3 regions of the Colwellia sp. Bg11-12 genome follow, and region 1 is predicted to be linked to each of the others. Evidence: riboswitches for the same ligand, from Rfam matches in the RefSeq annotation. Region 1 holds a riboswitch; each other region holds the start of a gene.
What was found. Region 1 has a riboswitch for cobalamin ahead of H4J39_RS04380 (ABC transporter ATP-binding protein). Riboswitches for the same ligand answer to the same signal wherever they lie in the genome.
Positions count from the first base shown of each region.

Region 2: another riboswitch for cobalamin. It lies ahead of H4J39_RS14780 (hypothetical protein); the one in region 1 lies ahead of H4J39_RS04380 (ABC transporter ATP-binding protein).
Region 3: another riboswitch for cobalamin. It lies ahead of cobO (cob(I)yrinic acid a,c-diamide adenosyltransferase); the one in region 1 lies ahead of H4J39_RS04380 (ABC transporter ATP-binding protein).

Region 1 covers NZ_JACGUZ010000056.1:1,457-7,643, forward strand. The annotation lists gene H4J39_RS04370 (TonB-dependent receptor) at 1-1,662, shown strand, start outside; gene H4J39_RS04375 (histidine phosphatase family protein) at 1,868-2,479, shown strand; cobalamin riboswitch at 2,543-2,700, shown strand; gene H4J39_RS04380 (ABC transporter ATP-binding protein) at 2,828-3,712, shown strand; gene H4J39_RS04385 (iron ABC transporter permease) at 3,705-4,724, shown strand; gene cobT (nicotinate-nucleotide--dimethylbenzimidazole phosphoribosyltransferase) at 4,736-5,818, shown strand; gene H4J39_RS04395 (adenosylcobinamide-GDP ribazoletransferase) at 5,819-6,187, shown strand, end outside.
Region 2 covers NZ_JACGUZ010000077.1:191,653-197,839, reverse strand. The annotation lists gene hscA (Fe-S protein assembly chaperone HscA) at 1-3, shown strand, start outside; gene fdx (ISC system 2Fe-2S type ferredoxin) at 25-363, shown strand; gene H4J39_RS14785 (EAL domain-containing protein) at 621-3,038, shown strand; cobalamin riboswitch at 3,363-3,587, shown strand; gene H4J39_RS14780 (hypothetical protein) at 3,782-4,393, shown strand; gene H4J39_RS14775 (cobyrinate a,c-diamide synthase) at 4,477-5,895, shown strand.
Region 3 covers NZ_JACGUZ010000056.1:208,043-214,229, forward strand. The annotation lists gene cobA (uroporphyrinogen-III C-methyltransferase) at 1-11, opposite strand, end outside; gene can (carbonate dehydratase) at 15-614, opposite strand; gene H4J39_RS05275 (methyl-accepting chemotaxis protein) at 1,216-2,382, shown strand; gene cobO (cob(I)yrinic acid a,c-diamide adenosyltransferase) at 2,547-3,152, opposite strand; cobalamin riboswitch at 3,274-3,422, opposite strand; gene H4J39_RS05285 (M13 family metallopeptidase) at 3,583-5,655, opposite strand; gene H4J39_RS05290 (lipoprotein-releasing ABC transporter permease subunit) at 6,175-6,187, shown strand, end outside.

The sequences.
Region 1 (6,187 bases):
GTTAGCTACACGTTAGGCGATCACGAGTTCCGTATGGGTTACAACAATGAAGAATTTACTTCATATACCCTTGGTTCACAGTACACTGGTGGTGTTTACTACCGTTACTTTGAGTCAAACGCTGCTACAAGTACAAGTATCAACGGTGTAGAGCAACCAATAGGCACTCAAGCTGTTCGTGTTATTTATGATGATCAAAAATCAGGTAGCTTTAAAGTAGAAAACACAGCTTTCTACATTGAAGACAACTGGCAAATCACTGACGACATCTTGTTATACCTTGGTGTTCGTAATGAAACTTTCACTAACTATGCTGCAAATGGCGAAGTGTTTGTTGAAGCTGACGAGTTAATTGCACCACGCCTTGGTTTTTCTTGGGATGTTGATGGCGATTCAACTAAGAAATTTTACGGTACCTTTGGTCGTTCATACATTCCAATTGCATCAAACACTAACATCCGTGCAACTCGTCAAGAAGCCGGTTCTCAGTACTTCTACAAATATGACGATATAGATGCTGCTACCGGTGCTCCAATTGGTTTAGGCGAGAAAATTGGTGGTGGTTACACTGATGATCAAATACCTGATCCTCGTGTAATTGCTGTTTCTGATTTAGACCCTATGTTCCAAGATGAATACATTCTTGGTTACCAACAAGAAGTTATGGAAAACTGGACTGCTGGCGTTAAGTTGATGTACCGTGAAATTCAAGACGGTATGGATGACATGTGTTCACATGATGGATTCTACAACTGGGGTGTTGATCAAGGCTTTGCTATGGCTAATGAAGGCAATGATTGGGAAACTCCAGAAGGTGGCTTCGACGTTCACTCAATGTCAGGTTGTTTATTAGTTAACCCAGGTAAAGATCTTAATTTATTCATTGATACTAATGGTGACGGTGACGTAACTGCTCAAACAGTATCTAATGATTACTTTAATATTCCTGAATATAAACGTAGTTACAAAGGTCTTGAACTAACGTTAGAAAGAGCATTTGCTGACGGTTGGTACATGAACGCTTCTTATGTTTACTCTAAGAGTGAAGGTAACATCGAAGGTTATGTAAACTCTACTTTAGGCCAAGAAGATGCGGGCGCGACTCAAGATTTCGATCACAAACGCTTCCAAGATGGTTCTGATGGTTACTTACCTAACGATCGTCGTCATCAGTTTAAAGTTTATGGTGCTTACCAGTTTACTGAAGAGTTAACGGTAACCGCTAATGTTAACCTTATGTCAGGTACACCACAAAGTTGTAACGGTTTCTTACCAACAGATGCTAGAAATGGCGAAGCTGCTTTCTTAGTAGGTGATGGTTCTACATCATTCGATAAAGGTAACTTTGATCGTTACGGCGCTTCAAGTTTTTACTGTGTAAACGAAAATGGTGAATCTGAGCTGTCTAATCGTGGCGATTACGGCGATACTGATTGGACTTATATGGTTGATGCTGGTTTAAGCTACATCCCACATTGGGCTGATGATCAATTAACGTTAAAAATTGACGTATTTAACATCTTTGATTTTGATGAAGCTACAGAAGTTAATCAACAGAAAGATTATTCACGTGGTGGCAGCGAAATCAATCCAAACTTTTTAGCGCCTACAAGCTTCCAAGCACCTCGTAGTGTAAGATTTACAGCTCGCTACAAGTTTTAATCGTTATTAACTCATCTGTAACACTTATGGTGTGACAGTAAAAGTTAACTAACATGTGCAAACGGCCTTGATTCAATGAAAATTGATTCAAGGCCGTTTTTTATGGGCTAATATATTTTATTGCGCTCTATTTTCCACCGGGTTCACTTTAACGGCCACTTAACCGGTAAAGTATGTATAGATGAAAATATAAGAGGAATGGGCGGTGCATCAACACACTTTATACTTATTACGCCATGGCGAAATTGCTACTCCAGGTATTTTAGCCGGTAAAATTGACGTGGCACTTTCTGAAAATGGCTTACAACAACTATGGAAATCGAGCCAGCAATTACCTAGAATATCTTACTGTATAAGTTCGCCGCTGCAACGTTGCCAAACTTTTGCTAAAGCGTACTCATTAAAAAATAATATTCACCTTCAGCTAGATAATCAGCTTAAAGAAATGGATTTTGGTGATTGGGATGGAAAAAAATATGAAGATTTATGGAAAATAAAGCCAATGGGTAAACAACCTTCCATCGGTGATTTTTGGCAAGACCCTTGGAAAAATAATCCGCCTAATGGCGAAGCAATGATTGATTTTGTTAAACGCGTTGATGCTTGGTGGCAGCAATGGTTAGCCACTGCGCCACATGGAAATACTCTAGTTGTCGCACACGGCGGTGTTATTAAACACCTTATTGCACGAATATTGAAACTGCCTATCCCTGGAACAACTCACATGAGTCATATTGATATTCCATATGCGGGCTTAGTGAAAGTTGAGCTTTATACCGATGAACAAGGTAGAGCTTGGCCAAGAATTGTTTGGTAAAAATGTTGACCGTTCGTCTATAATATCAGCTTTAATAGCAATTAAACCTTGCTATTTTTAACTAGCTGACCATAATCGCGTGATAAAATTAAATAACTCATTTTTAATGTGGGAATGTGGTGAAAATCCGCAACTGTACCCGCAACTGTAAAAGTCTTTTAGTGTTTGTTAAATACCATAAAGCTTGAGTCAGGATACCCATTAATTAAGAGTCATTTGTCTATCTAAAGGGTAGACATAACCAACAAAGTCGAGCGGGTTTACTCGAACATTGTATGCTCGACTCTTGTATTCTTTTCAAAGACTAAGAGATTGATTGTGCTCTGTTTGTCTGCTCCCAAAATGCAAATGACATGGAGTAGCAATTTTTTGAATAGTAGCAACGAGCAATTCTCATCAATACCTCCAGCTAGTACTGAATTACTTTCTGTGCAGCATGTTTATTGGCATGCCGACGGTCAGTTAATCTTAGATGATATTTCTTTTGCTATAAATAAAGGCAGCTTCACCGGTATTCTTGGTCCCAATGGTGCTGGGAAATCAAGTCTACTTCGTTGCTTATATCGCTACGTAAAACCTGATTCAGGTTTGGTTAAATTTAAGCAACAAGATATTTGGCAACAATACGATGCTTATCAATATGCACAAGATATTGCTGTGGTCTTACAAGAAACCCCTACGCATTTTAATTTAACCGTGCACGACATTGTTTCGTTGGGCTTACTGCCACATAAAGGTTTATTTACCCGCGAACAACCTAGCGATAAACAAAAGATAGACTGTGCTATTAAACAAGTGGGTTTAGTTGATAAAACCTTACAAAATTTTGAACACTTATCTGGAGGCGAAAAGCAACGTGCGCTTATTGCTCGTGCGATTGTGCAATCGCCAAGCTTGCTGATCATGGACGAACCAACCAGTCATCTTGATGTTCGTTATCAAATACAGGTTATAGAGTTAGCAAAATCATTAGGTATAACTGTTATTGCCACTTTTCATGACTTAAATCTTGCGAGTGCGATGTGCGACCAACTTATTATATTAGACAAAGGTAAACTTGTTGAGCAAGGAACGCCACAAGAGGTGATCACCTCTGAGATGTTATCAAATGTTTTTGGTGTTTGCGCGCAAGTCTCAACACATACACAACACAAGGTTCCCCATATTTCTTATTTTTACGGCTACGACATTCAAGATATAACAGAATACAACAGTGAGTTAACGCATGATTAAAATGAATCACTCGTTGATTATTTTCCTTACCTTAAGTTTTGGCATTATCAGCTTTATTGCGTCGTTATCTTTAGGCGCAGCAGATATTAGTTTTAGTGATGTAACTTCAAGCTTATTAGCGAGCTTCTCAACGGATAAAGACGCACGAGACATCTTGTTTTTTGAACGTATTATTTGGGAATTACGTATGCCTAGGGCTATTTTGGCTTTTTTAGCGGGCAGTGGTTTGGCGGTATCGGGGCTTATTTTACAAACGGTAACGCGAAATCCTTTAGCTGATCCTTATCTTTTTGGTATTTCCTCCGGGGCTTCTTTAGGTGTAGTGATTTCGATTGTTTTACTGGGCAGTACTATTTCTTTGGTCACACCAGTCGCCGCTTTTGCTGGCAGTTTAATTGCGATGTTAATGTTGTTGATGATCGCTGGTCGCCGGCAAAGCCAACAAGTTGAATCAATGTTATTGGCAGGTGTCGCTTTGTCATTTCTGTTTAGCTCATTTACCAGTTTATTGCTTTACCACACAGATCCTCAGGCGGTAACGGCTGTTTTATTCTGGACCATGGGAAGCTTTTCTCGTGCTGAATGGGCAACACTTTGGTTTCCTGCTGTCGTTATTATTAGCTGCGTGGTGATGATGTTAGCGTATCGACGCCAATTGAATGCAATGTTACTGGGTGATGAAAGCGCAACGACGTTGGGTATAAACGTTAATCGTTTTCGACTCGTTATGTTAGTGCTGAGCTCGTTGATCACCGCAACGTTAGTGTCTTTGTGCGGCGGCATTGGCTTTGTAGGGTTAATGATCCCACATATTGTACGATTTTTTGTTTCTCAGGGCACTACTTTTGGCATTTTATTAACTGCACTTGTTGGTGGTATTTTCATGATTTGGGTTGATGTACTATCGCGTATTGTACTTAAAAATCAAGAACTTCCGGTGGGCGTTATTACCTCTGCTGTGGGGAGTTTATTCTTTTTATCCTTGTTGTACTTCCGCAAAAACAAAGCATAAAGGGGCGATTGATGAGCTTTGCTATTAAAAAAATAACTAATGAATTTGATGAACATATACAAACAACCCTTGATGGTAAAACTAAGCCACTTGGCGCGTTAGGGCAATTAGAAAATACAGCAAAAATAATAGCGCGTGTGCAGTACTCATCGTTAAATAGTATTGCACCATCGCTTAAACTCAACAAACCCAGTTTATTGATTTTTGCCGGTGACCATGGTGTTGCAGCCGAAGGTGTTTCCATTGCGCCTAGTGAAGTTACTTCACAAATGGTGGCTAATTTTGCTGCGGGTGGCGCGGCAATTAATGTTTTTTGTAAACAACTTGGCTGGCAATTAAGCGTGGTTGATACCGGTATATTATCACCGCCAGAAAGTTATTTAGGTGTAATTGACCAGCGTTTAGGGACTATTACTGAGCCATTAAATGTATCGCCAGCAATGAGCGAAGCGCAAGTTGAATTAGGTTTTGAAAAAGCGACGACTTTAATCAAGAAAATGCATAAAAGTGGTTGTAATCTTATTGCTTTTGGCGAAATGGGCATTGGTAATACAACCTCTGCTTCGGCGATTATGTCAGCGGTAATGAATATTACCGCTCAAGAAAGTGTCGGGCGTGGCACCGGCGTAAGTGATGAAGTTATAAAACGAAAGCAGCAGGTTATTGAACAGGCATTAACGCTTCATAAAGATGAACTCAACAACGCTAAAGACATTTTACGGTGCTTAGGTGGTTTTGAAATTGTACAAATTACCGCAGCAATGTTAGCCGCTGCAGAGCAAAAAATGCTAGTTGTTGTTGACGGTTTTATTTGTACAGCAGCAGCCATGCTGGCCATAGCACTTAACAAAAATGTAAAAGACTATATGATATTTGCCCATTGCTCTGGCGAGCAAGGGCACCAAAGCATGCTCGATTATTTACAGGTTAAGCCGTTATTAAATTTAGGTTTACGTTTAGGCGAAGGTACGGGGGCAGCATTAGCTTTACCCTTAATTCAAGCTTCAGCCGCTTTTTATAATGATATGGCAAGTTTTGCTCAAGCTGATGTCACTAATGTAACTGATATTAAAACGAGTGGGGTTGACCATTAAATGACTAAGCAATCACTTGGGCAACAATGCCAACAGCAATATTATTTATTGTTACTGGCATTGAGTTTTTTTACTCGTGTACCGGTACGTTTACCTGAGGTTGTTAAACCTGAGATGCTGCATCAAGCGAGTCGATATTTTGCCTTGATTGGTGTGTTTATTGGCGCGGTTACTGCCTTAATTTTAGTGCTGTTGGCGAGTTTCCTACCACTTTCTTTAGCGGTACTCATTTCAATGGCATGTAGTTTATTACTCACAGGGGCTTTTCACGAAGATGGTTGGGCTGATGTGTGGGATGGATTTGGCGGTGGCTGGACCGTCGAACAAAAACTGAATATTATGAAAGATAGCCGTTTAGGCACTTATGGT
Region 2 (6,187 bases), on a different contig from region 1:
TAAAAACTTTTAGGAGCTAAGAAAATGGCGAAAATTATATTCCTTCCTAACGAAGACTTATGCCCAGATGGTGCAGTTGTTGAAGCAGAAAAGGGAGAAAGTGTACTTAACGTTGCGCTACGTAGTGATATTGGTGTAGAACACGCCTGTGAAAAAGTATGTGCTTGTACCACTTGTCATATGATCATTCGTGAAGGTTTTGATTCAATTGCTGAATCAGATGAACTTGAAGATGACATGCTTGACAGAGCTTGGGGATTAGAGCCAGAATCTCGTTTAGGTTGTCAAGCGTTGGTTGGAGATGAAGACTTAGTTGTTGAAATTCCAAAGTACACGGTGAATATGGTGTCTGAAAACCACTAGTTTATTGCTATAGATATTTATTTTAAAGGGCAATAACATGTTAATGTTATTGCCTTTTTTGATCACGGCTAAGATATGATTGGATATTTATATCTTGAGAGTTTATTTAACTTTCAACAAGAATGATTAAGCGTTATTTTGTCTAGGTCAATAGACAGCAGATTAAAAATTTGTTCTACTTGGAACCGATATTTGCGCAATAAAATGCTTAATAATCGTAGATATATATTTTATAAATAACTTTAGGCTTCATAAATTTGTCCGAACTATCTAAATCACAAACGATAAAAAGTTTAACCATTACTAACCAGTTTGCTACGGATATCTTGTTATTAAATACCCCAAGTGAAATTTGGCAATATTTAGCACAAAATATTGTTGAAAAGCTCGGTTTTGACGATGCCGTTATTTATACTTTAGATGCTGGTGGGCAGACCTTAAGTCGAATGTCAGGCTTTGAAAAGAAAACGTCTATCAATAATGATAAAAGTAGTGATATCCAAATAAGAGATACAACATCTAACTCGATAGTCATCCCATTCAATCAAGGTGTTATTGGCAAGGTTGCCGCTACTAAAAAACCAATATTAGTTAAAGATACGCGAGAATTTGAAAGTTATATTGTTGATGATGAAACTACCCTATCAGAGTTAGCCGTACCTATTTTATTTAAACAGCAATTATTAGGTGTCATTGATTCTGAACATAAAAGTATTAATTTTTATACTGAATATCACCTAAGAACGCTGACAGCGTTAGCGACAATAACCGCGATGAAAATATCTCAAATCATTAGGGTTGATGGTTTGGAAGAAGTTATTGAAAATTTAGAATATGCCAATAAAATTCAAGATGCACTCTTTGAAATAGCTGAACTTATTTTTAAAACTAAAAGTATTGATGAATTTTATCAATACTTACATCAATGTATTGGTCGCCTTACCCTAGCAAAAAACTTTTTTGTTGCATTGTTAAAAGACGATGGCAAAAGGATCGACTTTCCTTATGCTATTGATGAGTTTGACAGTGCCTCTAATTTCACAAGCATAAACATCGATCCTAATTTCTTAAGTATTACTGGTTATGCGCTAGCTAAAGACCAACCTTTTCTTTTTTACGAAAAAGACATTCAAAAGATGCTTAATGAAAAAGCAATCTATATACGCGGTAGTATCCCCAAAGCTTGGTTGGGGGTACCATTTGGGAGCGGTATAAATAAAGGGATTGTGGTTGTACAAAGTTATAGTACCGAGTTTTTATTTCAAGAAAAAGACAAACAATTACTCATGTTTGTTGCAAAACATATTAATAATGCTATTGAAAGAATGGAGGCTAAGCAAAAGTTACAGTTTTTAGCCTTACATGATCCATTAACTAACTTACCGAACCGTTCGTTATTCAAAGATAGGATCCAACATGCGTTCTTGCATTGCCAAAATAATCGTCACGACAATATAGCAATACTCTTTATTGACGTGGACAGGTTTAAAAAAATTAACGACACTTATGGTCACCATGTTGGCGATAAGTTACTGGTTGCTATTGTAAAGTCAATAACAACAACGTTAAGAAACACTGATACACTGGCTCGTTTAGGTGGTGATGAATTCGCCATATTACTTGATGGTAATATTGATTATGAGACCATTTGTCGGATAACTGAAAGTATTCTTGCGGTTATGGCCGCGGCTTTTAATATTGATGGCTTGAATATTTCCAGTAGTGTAAGTATTGGTATAGCAACCTATAGCAATACGAGTGAAAGCGCAGAACAGTTATTGATTGATGCGGACCATGCTATGTACCAAGCAAAGTTGAAAGGTCGCAACCAATATGTGTTTTTTGAAGCACTTGAAGAACAAAATAAATTAATTAATGTGAAAGTCGAGTATGATTTTGATAATGCAGTAAAAAATCAAGAGTTTATTGGTAATTATCAACCGTTGATTGATTTTGATACGGGAGATATTATTGGTGCTGAAATTTTAGTACGTTGGCAACACCCTAAATTAGGGCTTTTGTATCCAGATTTTTTTATTCCTATTTTAGAAAAATCTGGTCAAATAGTTCAACTTGATCTCTATATGCTAAAGCTCGCTATGAGTAAACTCAACCTTTGGGCTCCTTGGCTACCTAAAGTATTTAAGCTGAGTGTTAATGTATCAACATCAGGCTTTGCGTCACAAGATTTTATTCATTATTTGCAATCGCAACATCATCTCTCTGCAGTTACCACCGAACGGTTGTGTGTAGAAATTACTGAAGAAAGTTTAATTTTAAATATTGATGCAGTGAAAAGACATTTAGATATTTTAAAAAATCTTCGCATACCAGTCGCCTTGGATGACTTTGGTACAGGTTTTTCATCGCTAAGTTACTTACATCAATTTTCCTTAGATTATTTAAAAATAGACAAAAGCTTTGTTGATGACTTGAATGAAGTGAGCAATAAAGTCTTAATATTGGACGCTGTGGTTAATTTAGCCAAATCATTGAAGATTAAAACGACAGCGGAAGGTATTGAGACCGAAGAACAATACCAAAAGCTTAAAGAAATTGGCTGTGATGTTGCCCAAGGGTATCATATTGCAAAACCGATGCTTGATACGGACTTTAAACTTTTCTTCTTAAATTGGGAGGGGAATGTTAAATGGATGGCAGCAACAGCCCGATAACTTTCACGCAACCCACTAATATAATCTTAACGTCACACCGTACCTGCATCTCAATTTGCGCTTTGTGGTTTACCCACTGGGTAAAGCTGTTTCGCTATACATCGCGTGCCTAGTCTTTGAAGGATGATAGTACCTATTATTGCCAGCTTTGAAAAAAAGTAGATAGACAGACCATGGAGCAGGGAGAATAAGGGCTTTTTTATTTCAGCCTCTAAAGATGAACCTTTGATTTTGGTGGGTACTCCCGCTATAAAACTAAAGATTAGTCTCTGCCTCTTGAAGAACGGTAACCTATAACGTAGTATTAACGCCGATTTAGGTGTCTAAGTTACTGTTAATTTATGTTTTTCGCATATTAATCGTAACTGCTATAGATGAAACGTGAAACGGGTGAAATACCCGTACTGCCCCCGCAACGGTAACTGTGAGCAGCAACAAAACCACTGTATTCAATCATTATTTAGATAATTAGAATAGTGAAAATATGGGAAGGTGTTGCATATGCTATGACCAGGAGTCCGGAGACCGGCCTATTTTATAGTTGTTATAAAACAACTATTGCTCGACAACTGCGGTGGGCGGTAATTCAGAGAAGCGTACACGGCCTGAATTATTGCTTGACGATCGAATGATTTTTATTGGTTTTTCTAAGAATTAATAATTTATTGTCCGATTATCACCGTATACCGACTTTGATTTCCTACACCGTTAAAACTCTATTTGTTTTAAACAACGGAATCGTTATGAAATCAATCAATCTCAAATCTCCTATCAGTTTACTCATTGCTATTTTTGCAACATTAACCTTGCTGATGCTTGCAACTCGCACACATCATTTCGCGAGTTTAAACCATTTACCTAGTGCATCAATTGCTATATTTTTTCTAGCCGGTATGTACTTACGTAATATCAAAATGTTTTGGTTTTTCTATATTCTAACGGTAACCGTCGATCTCGCTTCGTCTTATTATCGTGGTCAATTTGGTGATTGTATTACCACCTCTTACCCTGCATTAGTATTGAGTTACGCTGCTATGTTTACTGCTGGCTTTTATACTCGACCTAATTGGCAACAAAGTGTTTGGCAAGTCAATATTATAAAAGTGGCTTTGGCTATGTTTATTGCGAGTTCAATTGCTTTCTTTATTTCAAATGGTAGTTATTACGCGTTTTCAGGTAAATTCCCTGTTTTGTCATGGGCAGAATATGCAACACGTGTCGACAAGTATTATGTTAAGTCTATTTCAAACCCTATTTTTTATGTTGTTTCTGCTATGGTCATCGATTTTACTTTGAGTTATTTTTTCAAGGAAAAATCAATAAACGCTAATACACACGTAAATGGTCGATTGTAGTTTCGCCTCAAAATGAAAAGCAATAATGACAAATATAATCGACAACCAACACGATAAAAATAATTAAATAGAAGAGACAATTAATGGCGTTATCTAATAAAAAGACACTCCCATTTAAAGATAAGTCCGAGTATAAAAAAGGCAGTGGTGTTATGTGTTCAGCACTCATTATTGCTGCACCGCATTCTGGCTCTGGAAAAACAACAGTCACAGCTGCGCTTGCCCGTTATCACCGTAATCAAGGCCGTAAAGTAACAGTATTTAAAGTCGGGCCAGATTTTATTGACCCGATGATATTACGTAAAGCCAGTGGCGAATTAGTTTATCAATTAGATCTATGGTTAGTCGGTGAGCAGGGTTGCCAAGCGCTACTTTATCGTGCAGCGCAAGACTCAGATCTGATTTTAATCGAAGGCGTGATGGGATTGTTTGATGGCACCCCTAGTAGTGCGGACTTAGCTCAACATTTTAACATCCCTGTTTTGGGTGTTATTGATGCTAAGGCAATGGCTCAAACTTTTGCCGCAGTGGCTTTTGGTTTAGCTAAATTTAGAGAAAACTTACCCTTTTCTGGTGTTATTGGTAATCGAGTAAATTCAGATCGACATGCTGAAATGCTCAGTAGTAACTTGCCAAGTGAATTACGCTTTTATGGCCGTATCCCAAAAGATGAAACGATAACTTTGCCAGAGCGGCATCTAGGTTTAGTGCAGGCGCAAGAACTCGTTGATATTGATGAACAACTCAATCAAGCAGCTAGTCATATAGCGAATACGGGACTGACCGATTTACCTGAAAAAGTTGAATTTTTTACGCGAGAAAAAGACAGTTTAAAAAATGTTATCCATCAAGCATTGTTAGGTACCCGTGTCATAATTGTTCGAGATAGCGCTTTTAGTTTTATTTATGCGGCGAATATTGCTTTTTTAGCACAAGCGGGTGCAGAACTTATTTATTGTTCTGCACTTACCGATACTCACTTACCTGACGGTGATGTGTTGTATATTCCGGGTGGCTATCCAGAATTATATGCTGAGCAGTTAATGAACAATGTCACTTTTATTAATGAGGTGAGAGATTTCGCTTCAAGCAATAAGCCCATAATTGCAGAGTGTGGCGGCATGTTATATTTGCTGGATAAGCTTACCGATATGTCTGGTCAACAATTCTCTATGGTTGGATTAATGCCAGGCAAGGCGACGATGCAGAAACAACTTGCCGCAATTGGTTCACAGTGGGTCGACTTACCATCATTTAATAAAGGTGAAGATACCTCTGATAATGTAAGTACAAGCAGTAATATAATGCGTGGGCACAGTTTCCATTACTCATCCGCAGAAATTGATTTAGAACCAAGTTGCCAAACTATCCATCATCCAAGTGGACGCGTTGGTGAGTTGGTTTATCTGCATAACAATATTATTGCTTCATATATGCACTGGTATCTTCCTAGTAATCCTAGCTTAGCATTACGTATATTTAATAAAACGCACTTTTTCTAGTACAAAATTAGGCCCATTAATGGGGGAGAGATTATCGATTAGCCAAGTGCTGAGAAAAAAATGGAGCATTTATAAGTACGGGTGAATGGTTGGTTAGTATTAAAAACTCACGGTAACTAAAACAAAAAAGTGGCTATTGTTTACTATAATTATCCTCTCGGTCTACAGAATATTGGCGCGGATATCTTAGATTTACAGCAATCATGGCGGCACTAAATCCTAATTAGGGTAATATTTTTAGATGAATCAGTTAGAGTACTAACAGATAAGCTATCTTCAGCGAAAATCCAGC
Region 3 (6,187 bases), 210 kb from region 1:
GTTAAGGTCATTAATTATTTACCATCGCAAGAGACATTTAAATTTTTCAAAATACCGTCGTGTAAATTATACACAAAGCCATGAACAGTTACGTCTTGGTTTTTTTTCCAAGCATTGACTAATGTCGTGGTATGGCAAACGTTTGCTACTTGTTCAACCACATTAAGATCGCAGAGTAAATTGACCTTTGTTTGGTGATCTTCAACGGCATCGAGACGGTCTTTGTGAAAACGATAAACATCTTTAATATGCCCTAGCCAATTATCTATTAATCCATGGCGCTTATTATCAATCGAAGCTATGATGCCACCACAGCCATAGTGACCACACACTATTATATGCTTAACTTTAAGGTTTTCGACAGCAAATTGAATAACAGAAAGGCAATTTAAATCGGTATGAATAACTTGGTTAGCAATATTACGATGAACAAAAACTTCACCTGGAGACATACCGAGTAATTCATTAGCTGGTACTCTTGAATCAGAACATCCTATCCATAAATATTCTGGCTTTTGTTGTTCTGACAAACGTTTAAAAAAATGTGGGTCTTCTTTTTTTATGTTGTCAGCCCATTGCTGATTATTATCGAACAAATGTTGAATAGAAGTCACGGAATACCTTGATAAATAATCGATAGATTGATTTTATGAGAATACCGAGTGAAGTGAAAGAAAAATGTCAGATCAATTATTTATGACGTATATCTCTTTCGTTAATAACTTAGGTGTAATCGTCACAATTGAAATTCAATGTAAGCATGCTAATGGCAACGGTAGCTGTTCGACATAGGCGAGTAAAAACAGAAAAAAGTGCTTAAGGTAAAGAATAAAATAGTCGAGGAGCTGGTTTTGTTCTTCTGACTCAATAAAATTGAACACGCCCGTAAACTAAAAAGGCGGTAATTTAGATGGAGTCAATAAAAGTTCAATGGTCAGGCTTTTGATGATGTGGTTTTGATGTATAAAGTTTTAGAAGTATATATCCCATAAAAATTGCGATGATAGACATATATTGATTTCCTATTTATATTTTATCTGAGCGATGAACCATTAATTCGTTTAAGGATAGCTAAAATAAAATGGTTTTTTTGTCCAATAATTAAAATTAACAAATATTGTTAGCCAAAACAGCAAATAATAGGTAATTTATAACGTAATAAAGCCAAGTAGCTTAAATTTAGGCTGTTTTTTAAACTAACAAGATGGATACTCTATGTTTACTCGCTTAAGCGTGAAATTACTTATACCAACGGCGGTTGTTGGATTATTAGCCTTACTTTTTGTACTGCTATTTACTGATGAGCTAAGTAAGTCAGCAGTTGTCGGTATACTCTCTGTTTTAGTGATTGCCCAATTAATATCAGGGTATATATTTATTGAAAAGCAGCTGTCATCTCGATTAACAAAACTACAACACTATATTACACTCGTCGTTAGCACCAAGCAGGCACCTCCTGGGCCGTTAATTGATGGAGGTAATGATGAACTCGCCACTGTGACGAATGAACTCAGTTCATTTATTGGCAACTTGTCAGATGTGCTTGCGGAATTACGTACGGAATCTGAATCATTAAAAGAAGGCTCCTTTTTACTGGCCACACAAATGACTGACTCCGTTAAAGCTGTTGACGATTCTGCTCGTCAAATAGCGTTAATGGCACACTCTATTGATGAGGTCGCTTCAACCTCTAGTATACTTTCAGACAGCGCTTCACAGGTAAGTGAAACAACAAATCAAGTCATTGCTATTTTATCTCAAGGTACGACTTCCTCAAATACGAGCCAACAAACGATTGAGGCTTTTTCTGAAGAAGTTACTGAGATGGCTACCGATTTAGCCTTACTACAAACTGAATGTTCTAACATTGGTTCTGTACTTGACGTTATTCGCGGTATCGCAGATCAAACAAACTTACTGGCTTTAAATGCCGCGATTGAAGCGGCAAGAGCAGGTGAACAAGGTCGAGGCTTTGCGGTTGTTGCAGACGAAGTAAGAGCGCTCGCTCATAGAACACAAGAAGCAACGGTTGAAATCCATTCAATGGTGGAAGGTTTACAAGAAAAATCAACGAATGCAGTGACGGCAATCTCGCGCGGTCAAACTTTGACACAAGACAGCTTAACGCATTCTGCAGAAGTTGTTGAAGCGCTAGAACAAATAGGACGTGTGTTTAATGAAGTGAATGCGCTAACGTCTCAAATTGCGAGTGGCACTGAACAGCAGCAGCAATCTACAGCATCGATTAATACAAATATGGCTGAGGTTGCTTCGTTGAGCCGAGATATAACGAATGGCTTAAGTTCTGTTGCGCAACATGCCGAGCAACAGCAAAAAGTATCTATAGATGTTGCGACGAGCTTAAATAGAATTTGTGTTTAGTGAGCGCTAACAGCTAACAGCTAGCATTGAACATTTAAAAAAGCCCATATTACATGGGCTTTTTTATGTTGAGTCCGTTCTTCAATATCTTTTTTACAAAGCATTCTTGCTTGTAGTATGTCATTTTTGCAGGAATATTACGCTTTATAGGCAATGATTATCGATTACCAATCAATACCTTTTTGTGCTTTTATATTGTTATCAAAAGCATGTTTTATTGATTGAACTTCACTGACTGTATCTGCGAGTTCGAGTAACGAACGATGTGCACCACGGCCGGTGGCTATCACATGTTGCATCGGGGGACGATTCGCTATGGCATCAAGCACTTCATCAAGATCAAGGTATTTAAACGACAGCATGTAAGTTAGTTCGTCAAGTAACACAACATCAACACTTTCATCAGCTAATAGTTTCTTAGCTTCTTCCCACACAATTTTCGCTGCAGTAATGTCAGCGGTTTTATCTTGTGTATTCCAAGTGAAACCGGTTGCCATAACATGAAAAGGCACGCCAAGTTTCTCAAGAACATTTCTTTCTCCACAAGCCCAAGTGCCTTTTATAAATTGAATTGCGGCAGCATTCAAGCCATGACCAACGGCACGAGTTAGTGTGCCAAACCCTGATGTTGATTTACCTTTACCATTGCCCGTGATAACAATTAATATACCGCGTTCATCTGTTGCCGCGTCAACTCTAGCATCAACTTTGTCTTTCACTTTTTGCATGCGCGCTTGATGTTTTTCGCTTTTTTGTGTTTCGTCAACCATGAGTATTCCTGTTGTGATTATAGTGATTTTAAAGAGGAAAAAAGGCAAGGCTAGCGTTAAGGATAGTCCTTAATAGGTAGCAAGTTACCGCGTGTTCCCGCACGATTTCATTGATCTTAAAAGTTCTGCTATTAAAGTCATTAGGTATGCTGACTCATTGAATGCTTATAAAACAGTAGACAATTTACAGTTGCGGGTACAGTTAAGGTTTTACACCTTATTCCCTAAATACTTTACGTGTGGCTAGTTTACGATATTTGTATTTATTTACAATATGTAGAGGTGTTAAAGACTGTTGATTTACGCATTTTATGCGGTTAATTTTGTGTGGATATATTCTATTTTTAGTCAGTTTTAAGTCATAAAAAATGCCAACAATATTTGTTGGCATTTTAGTCTTCGTTTACTGTTATTTAGCTAAACGTTTTGCTTACCAAATTTTTACACGTTTTTCAGGGGCAATATACATAGCGTCACCTTCTTTAACGTTAAACGCTTTGTAGAATTCAGGCATGTTAGATAAAGAACCTAATGCGCGGAATTCGCCAGGCGAATGAGGGTCAGTCGCTACTTGATTACGTAATGATTTTTCGACTTTTTTCCCACGCCATACTTGAGCATAACCCATGAAGAAACGTTGATCGCCTGTTAGTCCGTCAATTACCGGTGCTTCTTTACCATTTAATGAGGCAATATAAGCTTTGTAAGCGATGGTTACACCAGATAAATCACCGATGTTCTCGCCTAAGGTTAAAGAGCCATTAACGTTTAAGTCTTTAAATACTGAATAGCCATTGTATTGTGCAACTAAGTCATCTGTACGAACTTTAAAGGCCGCTAAATCTGCTTCAGTCCACCAATTACGCAAGTTACCGTCACCATCGTATTTACTCCCTTGATCGTCAAATCCATGGCCCATCTCATGACCAATAACAGCGCCAATGCCACCATAGTTAACCGCATCATCAGCGCTTAAGTTAAAGAACGGAGGTTGTAAAATTGCGGCAGGAAATACAATTTCATTTTTAGTTGGGTTGTAATAAGCATTAACAGTTTGAGGTGTCATGCCCCATTCTTGTTTATCAATGGGTCCACCTAATTTAGCCACTTCCTTTTGATGAGAAACATTACCCGAACGCATTTTATTGCCAACTAAATCATCACCTTTAATAATAAGAGCAGAATAATCTTCCCACTTATTTGGGTAACCAATTTTGGGGTCAAAGCTTGCTAGTTTTACATGGGCTGCTTTTTTAGTTGAGTCAGACATCCACTCTAATTCATCAATACTTGCGCCATATGCTCCGCGTAAGTTTTCAACGAGCTGTGTCATACGCGTTTTAGCTTCTGGTTTAAAGTGACGGCCTACATAAACCTTACCAATAACTTCACCTAAATTGCTGTTTACCACTGCAACGCCGCGCTTCCACATTGGGCGTTGTACTTTTTGACCACTTAATTGTTTTGAATAAAAGTCAAAGTTTTCATCACTTAAAGCCGTTGTTAAAGAACCTGAAAAATTACTTAGTGTATGAAAAGTAAGGTAGGTTTGCCAATCGGCTAACGATGTTGCTGCAAATGTTTCGCCAAAGCCTTTTATAAACGATGGTTGGTTAATAATAATATCTTTTTGCGCCGCTACACCTTGAGCTGCAAGGTAAGCATTCCAATTGAATGCATCAGTCACTGTATTTAAGTCAGCAACATTAAATTTATTGTAACGTTTGTCGCTGTCACGAGTCTCAACTTTCGTCCAATGAAAACCCGCTAATTTTGTTTCTAATGCCATGATAGTTTGTGCGGCGGCTTTACCATTTTTCAAACCCGCTAGATTAAACATGTTTTCTATATGAGTAACATAACCTTTACGTAATTCAGCAAAGCGTTCTGTTTCATCAAAGTAGTAATCTCTGTCTGGTAAGCCTAAACCCGTTTGCCAAATATGTGTCGCATAGCGAGTTGAGTCTTTAGCGTCAACACTGATGTAAAATGCTAATGGACTACCGATACCATTTTTCTGGTTCTTACCAAAAAAAGTAGCTAATTCATCTTTATCTTTTAAGCTATTGATGCTGTCAAATAAAGGTTGTACAGGAGTGATACCAGCAGCGTTACGTGCATCGGTGTTCATGTACGAACGGAATAAGTCAGCAACTTTTTGTTCATCGCTACCCATTTTTAAATCTTCTGTCGCGGCTAATTCTTCGATGATTACTTTTACATTGTCATCGGCTTCATCACGTAAGTCATAAAAAGCACCAATAGATGTTTTGTCGCCAGGAATTTCATTACTGTTCAACCATGCGCCGTTAACATAACGGTAGAAGTTGTCTTGTGGACGAACAGATAAATCCATGTTCGCTTTGTCGATACCTGAAGCCAATGCTGTTTTTTGCATGGCTGGCATTTCTTGTTTCGTTGTATCAGTGCTTTCTGTATTGTTGTTGCAAGCGGCAAGCAACAATAACGAAGAACATAACGCACTTGTTATTATTGTTTTCATTGAAGTCTCATCTTTAAGTTAAAAATATTTGTTATAAAACATTGAACGCATTGATATTAAAGGGTTACAGCGTTTTTTACTAGATTCAGACATGAATTTTTACATAATGCTTGAGCAACCCCGTATTTTATTTTGTACATTACATGGATAGATAATGCTGAACTTATTGTAATTCACTGAAAATTATATAATTATTACAACTTGAGTTTTTTTGTACGTTTACTTACAGGATTTTTCCTGCCAAATAAAACATCGGCTGTGATATGCTTAACCCCTTATCTAAGTGAGTATTTCCTTCATAAATGCCATTTAAATTAAAGTAACAGAACTATTGAGCCTGAACTATCAACGACAAGCAGTTAGATTGAGTTATAGCCGACTATTACGGTAAAAACGGAAAAACGGAAAAACGGAAAAACCAAAAAACCAAAAAACCGAAAAACCATAGGGTATTAGGCCCTTTGAAAATGAGCACGTAACAAGTGCAATTGGTATAACACAAAAGATGAAGTTTATTTAATGTTTCAGCCCG